One region of the Streptomyces sp. NPDC017095 genome, then DNA from elsewhere that is predicted to be linked to it. Evidence: riboswitches for the same ligand, from Rfam matches in the RefSeq annotation. Region 1 holds a riboswitch; the other holds the start of a gene.
The links. Region 1 has a riboswitch for glycine ahead of gcvP (aminomethyl-transferring glycine dehydrogenase). Riboswitches for the same ligand answer to the same signal wherever they lie in the genome.
Positions count from the first base shown of each region.

Region 1 (7,603 bases):
GGCACGCCGGGCCGGCGCGGAGTGCCGCTGCCGCTGCTGCTGCCGGGTCTGCTGGCGCTGGCGTTCCTGCTGCTGCCGCTGCTCGCGCTGCTCGTGCGCGCGCCCTGGCACGGCCTGCCCGGCCAGCTGACCAGCGCGGAGGTGTGGCAGGCGCTCCGGCTGTCGCTGGTCAGCGCCACCGCGGCGACCGCCGTCAGCATCGTCCTCGGTGTGCCGCTGGCCTGGCTGCTGGCCCGTACGGAGTTTCCCGGCCGGGGCCTGGTGCGCGCCCTGGTGACCCTCCCGCTGGTCCTCCCGCCGGTCGTCGGCGGGGTGGCCCTGCTGCTCGCCCTGGGCCGCAACGGCGTGGTCGGCCGGTGGCTGGACGCGTGGTTCGGGATCACCCTGCCGTTCACCACCGCGGGAGTGGTGCTCGCGGAGGCGTTCGTGGCGATGCCGTTCCTGGTGATCAGCGTCGAGGGCACCCTGCGCGCCGCCGACCCGCGCTACGAGGAGGCCGCCGCCACCCTCGGCGCGTCCCGCTTCACCGCGTTCCGGCGGGTCACGCTGCCGCTGATCGCGCCCGGCATCGCGGCCGGCGCGGTGCTGGCCTGGGCCCGGGCGCTCGGCGAGTTCGGCGCGACGATCACGTTCGCCGGCAACTTCCCCGGCCGTACCCAGACCATGCCCCTCGCCGTCTACCTCGCCCTCCAGAACGACCCCGAAGCCGCCATCTCCCTCAGCCTGGTGCTGCTCACCGTGTCGATCGCGGTGCTGGCAGCCCTCAGGGACCGCTGGATGACGACCCCATGACCCACCGAAGCCGCACCGACGGCGCCGACGCGAAGCCGGACACCCCGGCCGAGGACCGGGAGCGGCGCCCCACCCCGAACCCGGCCCCCACGCCGAACCCGGCCCCCACCCCGAACCCGAACCTGGCCCCCACCCCGGCCCCGGCCACCGGTCTCGACGCCCGTCTCGTCGTCGACCGCCCCGGCTTCCGCTTGGACGTGACCCTGACGGCGGCCCCCGGAGAGGTCCTCGCCCTCCTCGGCCCCAACGGCGCCGGCAAGACCACCGCCCTGCGCGCCCTCGCCGGCCTCACCCCGCTCACGGACGGCCGTCTGCTCCTGGACGGCACGCCCCTGGAGCACACGCCGCCCGAGGCCCGTCCGGTCGGTGTCGTCTTCCAGGACTATCTGCTCTTCCCGCACCTGTCCGCCCTGGACAACGTCGCCTTCGGTCCGCGCTGCCGGGGCGTGGGCAAGGCCGAGGCCCGCGCCCAGGCCGCGGCCTGGCTGGACCGCATGGGGCTCGCCGGCCACGCGGGCACCAGGCCGCGCCGTCTGTCCGGCGGCGAGGCCCAGCGCGTGGCGCTCGCCCGCGCCCTCGCGACCCGGCCCCGGCTGCTGCTCCTGGACGAGCCGCTGGCGGCCCTGGACGCCCGGACCCGGCTGGAGGTCCGCGCCGGGCTGCGCCGGCACCTGGCCGAGTTCGAGGCGGTGTCGGTCCTGGTCACCCACGACCCGCTGGACGCCATGGTCCTGGCGGACCGGCTGGTCGTCGTGGAGGACGGCCGGGTCGTGCAGACGGGCACGCCCGCCGGCATCGCCCGGCATCCGCGCACGGACTACATCGCCCGGCTCGTCGGCCTCAACCTCTACCGGGGACAGGCTGCCGGGCACACCGTACGGCTCGGCGCGGGACCGTCGATCACGACCACGGAGGAGCTGTCCGGGCCGGTCTTCGTGGCGTTCCCGCCGTCCGCGGTGACCCTGTTCCGGGACCGGCCCTCGGGCGCCAGCGCCCGCAACCTGTGGCGGTGCGAGGTCGCGGGCCTGGAGACGCACGGCGACCAGATCCGCGCCGACCTCACGGGTGAGCTGCCGCTCGCGGCGGACCTGACGACGGTCGCCGCCGCCGAGCTGGACCTTCGTCCGGGCGCACCGGTCTGGGCGACGGTCAAGGCGGCCCAGACCCACGCGTACCCGGCCTGAGCGCACCGGCGCCCTCGGGCCGCCGCCCGGCACACGAGATGAGCGGACCGCCCCTCTCCGACGGCAGCCCGGGGCCGCCGCCCGGCCCAGAAGGAAAGGCCCCGCCCGGACCTCCGGGCGGGGCCTGCCTTTACGGCTCGCTCAGTCCTCGTAGGCGTCCAGCGGCGGGCAGGAGCACACCAGGTTGCGGTCGCCGAAGGCCTGGTCGATGCGGCGCACCGGCGGCCAGTACTTGTCGGCGGCCGAGACGCCGGCCGGGAAGACGGCTTCCTCGCGGCTGTAGGAGTGCGACCACTCACCGCCGAGCGCGGCGGCGGTGTGCGGGGCGCCCCGCAGCGGGTTGTCCTCCGCGGGCCACGCGCCGGAGCCGACCTTCTCGATCTCCGCACGGATGGCGATCATGGCCTCGCAGAAACGGTCCAGCTCGGTGAGGTCCTCCGACTCGGTCGGCTCGATCATCAGCGTGCCGGCCACCGGGAAGGACATGGTCGGCGCGTGGAAGCCGTAGTCGATCAGACGCTTGGCGACGTCGTCCACGGTCACACCGGTGGCCTTGGTGATCGGGCGCAGGTCGATGATGCACTCGTGCGCGACCAGGCCGCCCGGGCCGGTGTAGAGCACCGGGTAGTGCGGCTCCAGGCGCTTGGCGATGTAGTTCGCCGAGAGCACGGCGACCTGGGTGGCCCGCTTCAGGCCTTCGCCGCCCATCAGGCGGACGTACGCCCAGGAGATGGGCAGGATGCCCGCGCTGCCCCAGGGGGCGGCGGAGATCGGTCCGACGCCCGTCTCCGGGCCGGCCTCGGGCTGGAGCGGGTGGTTCGGCAGGTACGGCGCCAGGTGCGCGCGGACCGCGACCGGGCCGACGCCCGGACCGCCGCCGCCGTGCGGGATGCAGAACGTCTTGTGCAGGTTCAGGTGGGAGACGTCGCCGCCGAAATGGCCCGGCTTGGCGAGGCCGACCAGCGCGTTGAGGTTGGCGCCGTCGACGTACACCTGGCCGCCGGCCTCGTGCACCCGGGCGCAGATGTCGGCGACGTGCTCCTCGAACACACCGTGCGTCGACGGGTAGGTGATCATCAGCACCGCCAGCTCGTCGCGGTACTGCTCGATCTTGGCCCGCAGGTCCTCGACGTCGATCTCGCCGTCCCCGGCGGTCTTGACGACGACGACCTTCATGCCGGCCATCACCGCGCTGGCCGCGTTGGTGCCGTGCGCGGAGGACGGGATCAGACAGACGGTGCGCTGCTCGTCGCCGTTGGCACGGTGGTAGCCGCGTACGGCGAGCAGGCCGGCCAGCTCGCCCTGCGAACCGGCGTTCGGCTGGAGGGAGACCTTGTCGTAGCCGGTGACCTCGGCGAGACGCTCCTCCAGCTCGCGGATGAGCGTGAGGTAGCCCTGCGCCTGCTCGGCCGGCGCGAACGGGTGCAGCTGGCCGAACTCGGGCCAGGTGACCGGTTCCATCTCCGTGGTCGCGTTGAGCTTCATGGTGCAGGAGCCCAGCGGGATCATGCCGCGGTCGAGCGCGTAGTCCCGGTCGGCCAGCCTGCGCAGGTAGCGCAGCATCGCGGTCTCGGAGCGGTGCTGGTGGAAGACCGGGTGGGTGAGGTAGTCGTCGGTGCGCAGCAGCGCCTCGGGCAGGGTGTCCTCGGCGGTCGCGTCCAGCGCCTCGATGTCGGCGTCGGCGCCGAAGGCGGCCCACACGGCGTCCAGCTGGGCCCGGCCGGTCGTCTCGTCGCAGGCCATGGAGACGTGGTCGGCGTCGACGAGCCGCAGGTTGACGCCGTTGTCCCGGGCCGCGGCGACGACCTCGGCGGCCCTGCCGGGCACCCGCGCGGTGACGGTGTCGAAGTACGCGCCGTGGACGATCTCCACACCGGCGGCCGTCAGGCCCGCGGCGAGGAGGGTGGCGTAGCGGTGCGTGCGGCGGGCGATCGTCCTCAGGCCCTCGGGGCCGTGGTAGACGGCGTACATGCCGGCCATGACGGCGAGCAGCACCTGCGCGGTGCAGATGTTGCTGGTGGCCTTCTCCCGGCGGATGTGCTGCTCACGGGTCTGCAGCGCGAGCCGGTAGGCCCGGTGCCCGTCGGCGTCGACGGAGACGCCGACCAGGCGGCCGGGCAGGCTGCGCGCGAACTTCTCGTGTACGGCCATGTAGCCGGCGTGCGGTCCGCCGAAGCCCATCGGCACGCCGAAGCGCTGGGTGGTGCCGACGGCGATGTCCGCGCCCAGCTCGCCCGGCGAGGTCAGCAGGGTCAGGGCGAGCAGGTCCGCGGCCACCGTCACCAGGGCGCCCAGCTCGTGCGCCTGGTCGATGACGGGCTTGATGTCCCGTACGGCTCCGGAGGCGCCCGGGTACTGGATCAGCACGCCGTTGATCTCGCGCCCGGCGACCTCGGCCGGGATGCCGGCGGAGAGGTCGGCGACGACGACCTCCACGCCGGTCGGCTCGGCGCGCGTCCGGATCACGGCGATGGTCTGCGGCAGCGCGTCCGCGTCGATCAGGAACAGGCCCTTCTTGTTCCTGCCCATGCGCCGGGACAGGGCCACCGCCTCGGCGGCGGCCGTGCCCTCGTCCAGCAGGGAGGCACCGGAGGTGGGCAGGCCGGTCAGCTCGGCGACCATCGTCTGGAAGTTCAGCAGGGCCTCCAGGCGGCCCTGGGAGATCTCCGGCTGGTACGGCGTGTAGGCCGTGTACCAGGCCGGGTTCTCCATGACGTTGCGCAGGATGACGGGCGGGGTGAAGGTGCCGTGGTAGCCCAGGCCGATCATCGAGCCCAGGACCTGGTTGCGGTCGGCGAGCGAGCGCAGCTCGGCGAGCACCTCGGCCTCGGTGCGGGCACCGGGCAGGTCCAGGGCGTCGGCGTTCTTGATCACATCCGGGACCGCGGCGGCGGTCAGCTCGTCGAGCGAGCCGTACCCGACCTGGGCGAGCATCTTGGCCCGCGCCTCCTGGTCGGGCCCGATGTGGCGCTGCTCGAACGGGATGCCCGCTTCGAGCTCGGCGAGCGGAATGCGGTGGGCGGTCATTGCGGAGGCCTCCTGGTCTGACGCGACCTGCGAGGGGCGCCCCGGCACGGGCACCCCGACGGCCTCCCCCTCTGTCATCTGCACCTGAGAGCTTCACCGGACGCCCGCGGGCACCGGCTTTCACCGTCGGTGAGGACGGGAGCCGTCGGACGCCCGTCCTGCTTTCCAGAGTGACCTCGTCCGTGCGGTACGTGAGCCTGAGAGATTCCGGGGAGGAGTTGCTCCTTCGGCGCCTCCGAGGTGGTCGGAGGACTCTCCCGCGCGGGGTCAGCAGCCGCCGTCAGCCTATCAGCGAGGTCAACGCCGTGGTCTTCGAGTGGCCGCCTGCCTGAATGTGCTCTTTGGTAGTGCTGACGGATGAGTCGCGACCACGTGGAGGGAGCGGGACCGTGCAGACCGACATCGATCCGCGCAGCCTGATCGGCCGCAAGGTGTTCGACCGCAATGGCACCAAGATCGGGACCATCGACGAGGTGTACCTGGACGACGCCACCGGCGTGCCCGAGTGGGCGGCCATACGCACCGGCCTCTTCTCCCGGGACGCCTTCGTCCCGCTGGAACCGAGCGAACTCGTCGACGGCACGCTGCGCGTCCCCTTCGACCGCGCCCTGGTCAAGGACGCCCCCGACTTCGGCGTGGGCCGTCACCTCTCCCCGGAGCAGGAACTCCAGCTCTACCACCACTACGGACTCGATACGGCCCCACCCCCCGCGGTCCCCGACCACGACTTCGGCAAGCTGGCGGGCTCGGAGGAGGTCTGACCGGACGCGTCCGCCCCGGCGCCGGGCGGGCGGGCGGAATCCGCGACCAGCGGCAACGGATCGGCCGCCACCAGGTCGGGGTCGGCGACGGGGAGCGTCCGCACCCGCCCCGGAGCCGACAGCGGCGTCTCGAACCGCACGGTGACCCGCCCCAGCCCGCTGCCCTGCACCCACCCGTGTCCGTACTCGGCGTGCCGTACGTCCTGCCCGGCACGCCACTGCCGTTCGACGGGCTCCGGCCGCTCCACGGCGGACTCGGCGGCGCCCGCCTCCGGCTCCTCCTCCAGGGGCACCGGCATCGCCTGCGCGAACAGGTCCTCCTGCGTGTAGTCGGCGAGCCCGGACACCCCCACCCCGAGCAGCCGCACCCCGCCCGTGGTGTCCACGGAGTCCAGCAGCCGGGCCGCCGCCTCGCGGATGACCGCCGGGTCGTCTGTGGGCCCCCGGAGCGTCTCGGAGCGGGTCAGCGTCGAGAAGTCGTACCGCCGCACCTTGAGCACGATGGTCCGCCCGGACAGCCCGGCCCCGCGCAGCCGCCGCACACACCGGTCGGCCAGCCGCCGCACCTCCAGAGCGACCCGCGCCCGGTCGTGGATGTCCACGTCGTACGTGTCCTCCACGGACACCGACTTGGCCTCCCGCTCGGCCACCACCGGCCGCTCGTCCCGGGCCAGGGCCATCGCGTACAGCGCCTGCCCGTGCGCCTTGCCGAGCAGCCGGACCAGCTCGTCCTCCCCCGCCTCGGCCAGTTCCTGCACCGTGGTGATCCCGGCCCGGCGCAGATGGTCGCCGGTGGCCGGCCCGACGCCCGGCAGCGTGCGCACCGGCATCGGCCCCAGCAGCGCCCGCTCGCCGCCCGGCTCGATCAGCACCAGTCCGTCCGGCTTGGCCTGCTCCGAGGCGATCTTCGCGAGCATCTTGGAGGCGGCGAGCCCCACCGATCCGGTGAGGCCGGTGACCGTCCGGATGTCCCTCCGCAGCTTCTCGCCGGCCCGCCGCGCCGACTCCTCGTCCCAGGCCGTCCCCCCGGCCTCCAGATCCACGAACGCCTCGTCCAGGCTCAGCGGCTCCACCAGCGGCGACAGCTCCCGCAGCAGCGCCATCACCTGCTCGCTGATCGCCCGGTACAGCGTGAAGCGCGGCACCAGATAGGCGGCGTTGGGCGCCAGCCGGCGGGCCTGCGCCATGGGCATCGCCGAGTGGACCCCGAACACCCGTGCCTCGTACGACGCGGTGGCCACCACACCGCGCGGTCCGAGCCCGCCCACGACGACCGCCTTCCCGCGCAGGCTCGGTTTGGACGCCTGCTCCACCGAGGCGAAGAAGGCATCCATGTCGAGATGCAGGATCGTGGGCGCGTTTCTCACATCTCCGATGCTGCACCACGGCACTGACAACGGCCGCGGTGCCGGGGCGCCCCCGGCCGGTCCGGCGGTCAGACCGCCCGGTTGCGGCGTCGCGCCAGCTCGTCCGCGGGGTTGTGCCCGACGAGGGTCTCGCCGGTGTCGATGCGCTCGCCGTGCAGCTGGGAGAGGGCGCTCTCCACGTCCCGCCACACCACGCCGACGGCGATCCCGAAGATGCCCTGGCCGCCCTGGAGCAGGGCGTGGACCTCGTCCGGCGAGGAGCACTCGTACACGGTGGCCCCGTCGCTCATCAGGGTCATCCGCTCCAGGTCGCGGAAACCGCGTTCCCTCAGGTGCTGCACGGCCGTGCGGATGTTCTGCAGCGACACCCCGGTGTCCAGGAACCGCTTCACGATCTTCAGGACGACGACGTCCCGGAAGCTGTAGAGCCGCTGGGTGCCCGACCCGTAGGCCGGGCGCACGCTGGGCTCGA
Region 1 covers NZ_JBIROU010000028.1:33,158-40,760, forward strand. The annotation lists gene modB (molybdate ABC transporter permease subunit) at 1-792, shown strand, start outside; gene ACH4OA_RS33610 (ABC transporter ATP-binding protein) at 789-1,976, shown strand; gene gcvP (aminomethyl-transferring glycine dehydrogenase) at 2,118-5,003, opposite strand; glycine riboswitch at 5,179-5,273, opposite strand; gene ACH4OA_RS33620 (PRC-barrel domain-containing protein) at 5,393-5,764, shown strand; gene ACH4OA_RS33625 (DNA polymerase IV) at 5,686-7,131, opposite strand; gene ACH4OA_RS33630 (MerR family transcriptional regulator) at 7,200-7,603, opposite strand, start outside.

Region 2 (7,603 bases), on a different contig from region 1:
CCATGACCGCGAGCGGCGCGAAGTTCTCGGAGGCGATCATCTCCAGCGTCGACTGCTGGCGCTCCAGCTCGGCGCCGACCGCGGCGGCGATCTCCGGGTCCAGCTCGTGCAGGGGTGTGTTCAGGACAGTCATGGGGCTACGACTCCTCAGCCGGCGGTGAAGGCGGTGTACTCGTCCGCGGAGAGCAGCTCGGCCGGCTCGTCCGTGATGCGTACCTTGAACAGCCAGCCGCCCTCGAAGGGCACGGAGTTCACCAGCGACGGGTCGTTGACGACGTCCTCGTTGACCTCGGTGACCTCACCGGTGACCGGCGAGTACAGATCGGAGACCGACTTCGTCGACTCCAGCTCGCCGCAGGTCTCGCCCGCGGACACGGTGGAGCCGGCCTCGGGGAGCTGGACGAAGACGACATCGCCGAGCGCGTTGGCCGCGTGCTCCGTGATGCCGACCGTCGCGACGCCGTCCGCGGTGGCCGACAGCCACTCGTGCTCCTTGCTGTAGCGCAGCTGCTGGGGGTTGCTCATGGCCTGAATTCTCCTGTACGCGCGGGAGTGATGGTGACGGGGGACTACGGAAACCGCTGGTGGGCGGGTGAATGTGCGCAGGCTCACGCGACGGCGCGGGACCGGGGTCCCACGGCCGTGGCCGGCCGGTTACTTCCGGCGCTTGTAGAACGGCAGCGCCACGACCTGGTACGGCTCGTGGGTGCCCCGGATGTCCACGCCGACGCCCTCGGTGCCCGGGGCGGCGTGCGCCGCGTCGACGTAGGCCATGGCGATCGGCTTGCCCAGGGTGGGGGAGGGGGCGCCGGAGGTGACCTCGCCGATCACCTCGCCGCCGGCCACGACGGCGTACCCGGCGCGCGGCACCCGGCGGCCCTCGGCGGCCAGGCCGACCAGCACCCGCGGCGGGTTCTCCTCGGCCCGGACGGCGGCCCGCTCCAGCGCCGCGCGGCCCACGAAGTCGCCCTCCTTCTCGAACTTCACCACCCGGCCGAGGCCGGCGTCGAAGGGGGTCAGGGAGGTGGTCAGCTCGTGCCCGTACAGCGGCATGCCGGCCTCCAGGCGCAGCGTGTCCCGGCAGGACAGCCCGCACGGGACCAGCCCGGCGCCCTCGCCGGCCTTGGTCAGCGCCTGCCACAGCTCCACGGCGTGCTCCGGCCGCACGAACAGCTCGAAGCCGTCCTCGCCGGTGTAGCCGGTGCGGGCGATCAGCGCCGGGACGCCCGCGACCGTGCCGGGCAGGCCGGCGTAGTACTTCAGGCCGTCCAGGTCGGCGTCGGTCAGGGACTTCAGGATGCCGGGGGACTCCGGGCCCTGGACGGCGAGCAGCGCGTAGGCGTCCCGGTCGTCGCGGACCTCGGCGGCGAAGCCGGCCGCGCGCTCGGTGAGCGCGTCCAGCACCACCTGGGCGTTGGAGGCGTTGGCCACGACCAGGTACTCGGTCTCGGCCAGCCGGTAGACGATCAGGTCGTCCAGGATGCCGCCGTCGTCCTGGCAGATCATGGTGTAGCGGGCGCGGCCGGCCCCCACGGTGGCGATGTTGCCGACCAGCGCGTGGTTCAGGAACGCGGCGGCCTCGGCTCCGGTGACGGTGATCTCGCCCATGTGGGAGAGGTCGAACAGACCGGCCCGGGTCCGCACGGCCAGGTGCTCGTCGCGCTCGGAGCCGTAGCGCAGGGGCATGTCCCAGCCGGCGAAGTCGGTCATCGTCGCGCCCAGCGAGCGGTGCACGGCGTCGAGCGCGGTGTGACGGAGTTCGGTACTGCTCATCGGTCGGTCGTCTCCCAGGCAGAAGGGACGGGCGAGGAACGTTCCTCCCCATCTGTCATCGGAACCTGAGAGGTTCGCCTGGACCGCCACGGGGACGGTCACGGCTTGCACCTTGGGTGGGACCGCCGGATACGGCGGCCCGCTTTTCAGATGTGCCTCGCCCGCGCGGTAACGGGGCCTGAGAGATTCAAGGGAGGGACTTGCTCCTTCGGCGTCCCAGGGGCCCGGGGGGCCTGGGAACTCTCCCGCGCGGATTCAAACGGCCGGTATGCAGTTGGCGGGCTCATCATTGCACGCCGCACCCCGGCCAGCCAGAGCCCACTGATCGTGACCGGTCCGTGGCCGTACGCGCACACATCGCGGACCGTTGCCCATTACCTTCTCTTTACATACAACGGGCATGGAGACCACCGAGCCCACTGGGGAGGACGATCAGGGTGCACAGGACCTCGGCCCACACCGCCCACGCCGGCCTGACGATGCCGGCGCAGCCCTCCGCCGCGGCCCGGGGACGCGGCGCCGGCCGTCCCGCGCCGGCCGTCCGCGATCTGCGCGACCGCGCGGGCCGCAGCCCGCACGCCCTGCTCTTCGGCCCCCGCGACCTGGTCGTGGTCACCGGCCTGCCCGGCAGCGGCAAGTCCACCCTGATGCACCGCGCGGTCGCCGGCCCCCGCGTCGACTCCCAGGACACCCGCGACCGCTGGGCCGCCCGCGTCCCCGGCCTGCTGCCCTACGCCCTGTACCGCCCGCTGGTCCGCCTCGCCCACTACGCCGCGCTGCGCCGGGCCCTGCGCGACGGCGGGGGAGTCGTCGTGCACGACTGCGGCACCCAGCCCTGGGTGCGCGCCTGGCTGGCCCGCGCGGCCCGGCGCCGGGGCGGCACCCTGCACCTGCTCCTGCTCGACGTCAGCCCCGGCACCGCCCGGCAGGGCCAGCGCGAGCGCGGCCGGGGCGTCTCCCGCTACGCCTTCCGCCGTCACCGCCGGGCCACCGCCCGGCTGCTGCGCGCGGCGGAGCGGGGCGAACTGCCCGACGGCTGCGGCACGGCCGTGCTGCTGGACCGGGACGCGGCGGACGTCCTGGGCCGGGTGGGCTTCGCCCGGTGAGGGACTGTCACCGCCACCCGCTAGCCTTCTCGCACACGACAGCGGTTCCCAGCAGGCGGTAGGCACATGGACTTCCCGGCGGACCTTCCCGCGGACTTCCCGGCACAGGCACACCCCCAGCCGCACGGCGGCTGGCCCGGCAACGAGCTGGAGGAGGTGCTGTCGGCGTCCCTCGGCGTCCCCACGGCGGGCGGCCGGATCATCGAGGTCCTCGGCCGCAGCCTGCTGTGGGTCCCGCTGCCCGGCGGCGGCGGCCCGGACAGCGTCCCGCTGGACCTGCCGACGCTGGACCTCGGCGGCCAGGCGTACGTCCCGGTGTTCAGCTCCGAGGAACAACTGCGCCAGGTGGCCGGTCCCCACATGGCGTACACCATCGCCCCGGCGGTGGAGTTCGCCCGCGGCCTGCCCGCGCAGGTCGGCATCGCCGTCAACCCCGAGGGCGTGGTGGGCATACCGCTGCCGCCCGCGGCCGTGGCCGAGCTGTGCCGGGCGGGCCGCACCCCGCTCGACGGCCCCGGCACCGGCGGCCGGGTCCGCCTCTTCGAGCCGGACTGGCAGGACGACCCGGTCGACTTCCTCGCCGCCGCCTCCGCCGAGTTCGACACCACCGGCGTGGTGCTCACCGCCCGCCGCTGCCTCGCCGTCGTCGAGACGGGCGAGCCGGTGATGTTCGTGGGCGTGGAACTCTCCCAGTGGGAGGGCGACCTGCGCGCCCGCCCCCTGGAGGCCCTCGGCCGGGCCCTCGGCCGGGTCCCGGTCACCTGGCCGGTCAACCTCGTCCTCCTGGACGTCACCGACGACCCGGTGGCCACCTGGCTGAAGGCCAACGTGCACCCCTTCTACCGGAACGGCCACTGAACCGGGCCCTCCACGGGGGCGCGGGGCACGCGCGAGAACCCCGCCACCCACCCGCACCGGCGCGCGACGCCACGGGCCCGGCGCTGCCGGGCGCATAAGCTGTGCTCACACGCCGGGTCATGAAGAAGAAGGGGCACACCAGGTGAGCGCGAGCCACAGCGGCGGCGTCGAGCACATGCTGCGCCAGGTCACGCCCGGACGCTACGACGCCTACGAGGCCCTGCTGCGCGCCCTCGCCATCCCCTCCGCCGGCCAGATCTGGATGCTGCTGTGGCACGGCCAGGCCGGCTCCCCGGACGCCCAGTACGGGACGATGGAGGTGGAGGGCTTCCCCTACGCCCCCTGTGTGACCTCCGCCCAGGAACTGTCGGCCAGCGGCTGGAACCGTTCCTACGAGGTGGCCGACGGCCTGGACGTGGCCCGCACCCTCTACCCCGACCACTACGGCCTCTGGCTCAACCCGCACGCCCCGGGCGGCGGCGTCGGCATCCCCTGGCTGGATCTGCGCCGCATCGCCACCGGTCTGGACCGCCAGCCCGCCGGGCCGCTGCGGCTGTCGGAACCCGGCATCGAGATCCCGCAGTTCTACGCGCTGCTCGCGCAGAACGCGCACCGCACCCCCGCGCTGCGCTCGCTGCGCCGCGCCTGGGTGCAGCCCGCGCTCGGCGCGCCGTACCTCGCCATCGGCCTGGAGGTGTACGACGCCTCGCCCGCCGCGGTGGACTCGGTGCGGGCGATGATGCAGCAGTCCGTCGGCGCGGTCCCGGAGGGGCTGCCGGTGTCGACGGTCGCGATGAGCGACGACTACGACCCGGTGGTGATGTGGATGCGGGCCAACGCGCGCCCCTTCTACGACCGCGAGGCGCATGCCCCCGCGCCCCACCCGCAGCTCCAGGCCCCGCCGTCCGCCGGCTACGGCTACCCGCCGGTCCACGGCGGCTACTGAGCAGCCGGCCCGCGTGCCGGGCCTCTTGGCACGCAGTGCATGATGGACCGGACGGGCGGCTCTCTGCGCGCGTAGACATCCGCCATACGTCCCGAACCGCGCCGAATCGGCGTTCTGTCCCAACTGGCCCGCGTCCGAGGGCCGTTACCCACTGTTCGGATAACGGAATCCCCCGCACTGCATCACGGTTGCGCATACTTTCTCCGTCAGCTCTGGCGGGTGATCGCAACGACGCTGAAGACTCCCGGATCAGACACGAGGCCGAAGGCCCTGTGATCGATGGCAAGTCGACAAAGCCGCAATCCGCGGCAGGCGCAGGCCGGTCACCACCGGCGAGAGGGGTCGCTCACCGTGACCGCACCGATCGAGACCACCGGAGCGGCAGCCGAGGTGCAGCCGGAGGCTGTGCTGGCGGGTGCCGGAAAGGGGCAGATCGAGGGTCGTTCCCTGGGCCAGATCGCCTGGACCCGGTTCAAGAAGGACAAGGTGGCCGTCGCGGGCGGCGTCATCGTGATCCTGCTGATCCTCCTCGCACTCCTCGCGCGCCCCCTCCAGGCCCTCTTCGGGCTCGACCCCAACGACTTCCACCAGGACCTGATCGACGCCAACACCTCGCTGCCCACGGGCAGTCTGGGCGGCATCAGCGCGGACCACCCGCTCGGCGTGGACCCCAAGTTCGGCCGCGACATCGCCACCCGGATCCTGGAGGGCTCCTGGGTGTCGCTGGTGGTCGCCTTCGGCGCCACGGTCCTGTCCAACGTGATCGGCGCCGTGATGGGCGTCGTCGCGGGCTACTACGGCGGACGGGTGGACGCGGTCATCAGCCGGATGATGGACACGTTCCTCGCCTTCCCCCTCCTGCTGTTCGCCATCTCCATCTCCGCCACGCTCCAGGGCGGCGCGTTCGGCCTGAGCGGGCTGCCGCTCCACCTGAGCGTGCTGATCTTCGTCATCGGCTTCTTCAACTGGCCGTACCTGGGCCGGATCGTGCGCGGCCAGACCCTCGCCCTGCGCGAGCGCGAGTTCGTCGACGCCTCCCGCGGCATGGGCGCCAAGGCCCCGTACATCCTGTTCCGGGAGCTGATGCCCAACCTGGTCGGCCCGATCATCGTCTACTCGACGCTGCTCATCCCGACCAACATCCTCTTCGAGGCGTCCCTGAGCTTCCTCGGCGTGGGCATCCAGCCCCCGCAGGCGTCCTGGGGCGGCATGCTCCGCGAGGCGGTCACCTTCTACCAGGTCGACCCCATGTTCATGATCGTCCCTGGTCTCGCCATCTTCGTGACCGTCCTCGCCTTCAACCTGCTCGGCGACGGACTCCGCGATGCACTCGACCCGCGCAGCCGCTGACGACGGCCGCCGAAGAGCCCGTAAGTTTCCAACAATGGAGGGGAAAGCGCCCATCATGCGAAGGTCAGCGCTGGCCGCGATCGCGGCCATCGGCTCCGCAAGCCTGCTTATTGCCGGCTGCAGCAAGGCCGATGACAACAAGAACGAGAACAAGTCGGCCGGGGCCAACGCCGCGACCAAGGGCGTCGTCAACGCGTCCGACAAGAAGGGCGGGACGCTCACCTACGAGCTGTCCGACGTCCCGGACTCGTTCGACCCGGGCAACACGTACTACGCCTACATGTACAACCTCAGCCGGCTGTGGGCCCGCCCGCTGATGACCTTCAAGCCCGGCGCCGGCGAGGAGGGCAACACCCTCGTCCCGGACCTCGCCGCGAGCAAGGGCCAGCCGAGCGACGGCGGCAAGACCTGGACGTACAAGCTGCGTGCGGGCCTGAAGTACGAGGACGGCTCGCCGATCACCTCGAAGGACGTCAAGTACGCCGTCGAGCGCTCCAACTTCGCGCGTGACGTGCTCTCCCTCGGCCCGAACTACTTCCAGCAGTTCCTGGCCGGCGGCGACAAGTACAAGGGTCCGTACAAGGACAAGAGCGCCAAGGGCCTGTCCTCCATCGAGACGCCGGACGCCACCACCGTCGTCTTCCACCTGAAGCAGGCCTTCCAGGAGTTCGACTACCTGGTCGCGGCCCCGCAGACGGCTCCGGTGCCGCAGGCCAAGGACACCGGCGTCGACTACGTCAAGCACATCGTCTCCTCGGGCTCGTACAAGTTCCAGAGCTACCAGGAGGGCCAGCAGGCCGTCCTGGTCCGCAACGAGAACTGGGACGCGAAGACGGACCCGCTGCGCAAGCAGCTCCCGGACAAGATCGTCGTCCGGCTGAAGGTCAACCCGGAGACGATCGACAAGGACGTCCTCGCGGGCAACGCCATCGACCTCGGCGGCACGGGTGTCCAGGCCTCGACCCAGGCCCAGGTCATCACCGACGCCGCGAAGAAGGCCAACACCGACAACACCTACGGTGGCCGCCTGGTCTACCTGGCGATCAACACCACGGTCGCGCCGTTCGACAAGGTCGAGTGCCGCAAGGCCGTGCAGTACGCCATCGACAAGGTCTCGGTGCAGACCGCCGAGGGCGGCCCGATCCGCGGTGAGATCGCCTCCACCGTGCTGCCGCCGGACATCCCGGGCTACGCCGAGTCCGACGTCTACGCCAGCAAGGACAGCAAGGGCGACGCCGCCAAGGCCAAGCAGCTGCTGAAGGACTGCGGCAAGACCTCGATCAACACGAACATCTCGGCCCGTTCGGACCGTCCGCAGGAGATCGACGCGGCCACGGCGATCATCGCCTCGCTGAAGAAGGTCGGCATCAACGCCAGCCTGAAGCAGTTCCCGTCCGGCAAGTACTTCACCGACTACGCGGGTGTCCCGAAGTTCACGCGCAAGCAGAACATCGGCCTGCACATGATGCAGTGGGGTGCCGACTGGCCCTCCGGCTACGGCTTCCTCCAGCAGATCCTGAACGGCAAGGCGATCAGCCAGTCGGGCAGCACCAACCTGTCGCAGTACGAC
Region 2 covers NZ_JBIROU010000010.1:55,966-63,568, forward strand. The annotation lists gene glyA (serine hydroxymethyltransferase) at 1-133, opposite strand, end outside; gene gcvH (glycine cleavage system protein GcvH) at 148-525, opposite strand; gene gcvT (glycine cleavage system aminomethyltransferase GcvT) at 655-1,773, opposite strand; glycine riboswitch at 1,930-2,031, opposite strand; gene ACH4OA_RS21120 (AAA family ATPase) at 2,205-2,879, shown strand; gene ACH4OA_RS21125 (enhanced serine sensitivity protein SseB) at 2,946-3,737, shown strand; gene ACH4OA_RS21130 (enhanced serine sensitivity protein SseB C-terminal domain-containing protein) at 3,913-4,683, shown strand; gene ACH4OA_RS21135 (ABC transporter permease) at 5,035-6,033, shown strand; gene ACH4OA_RS21140 (ABC transporter substrate-binding protein) at 6,068-7,603, shown strand, end outside.
Region 2: another riboswitch for glycine. It lies ahead of gcvT (glycine cleavage system aminomethyltransferase GcvT); the one in region 1 lies ahead of gcvP (aminomethyl-transferring glycine dehydrogenase).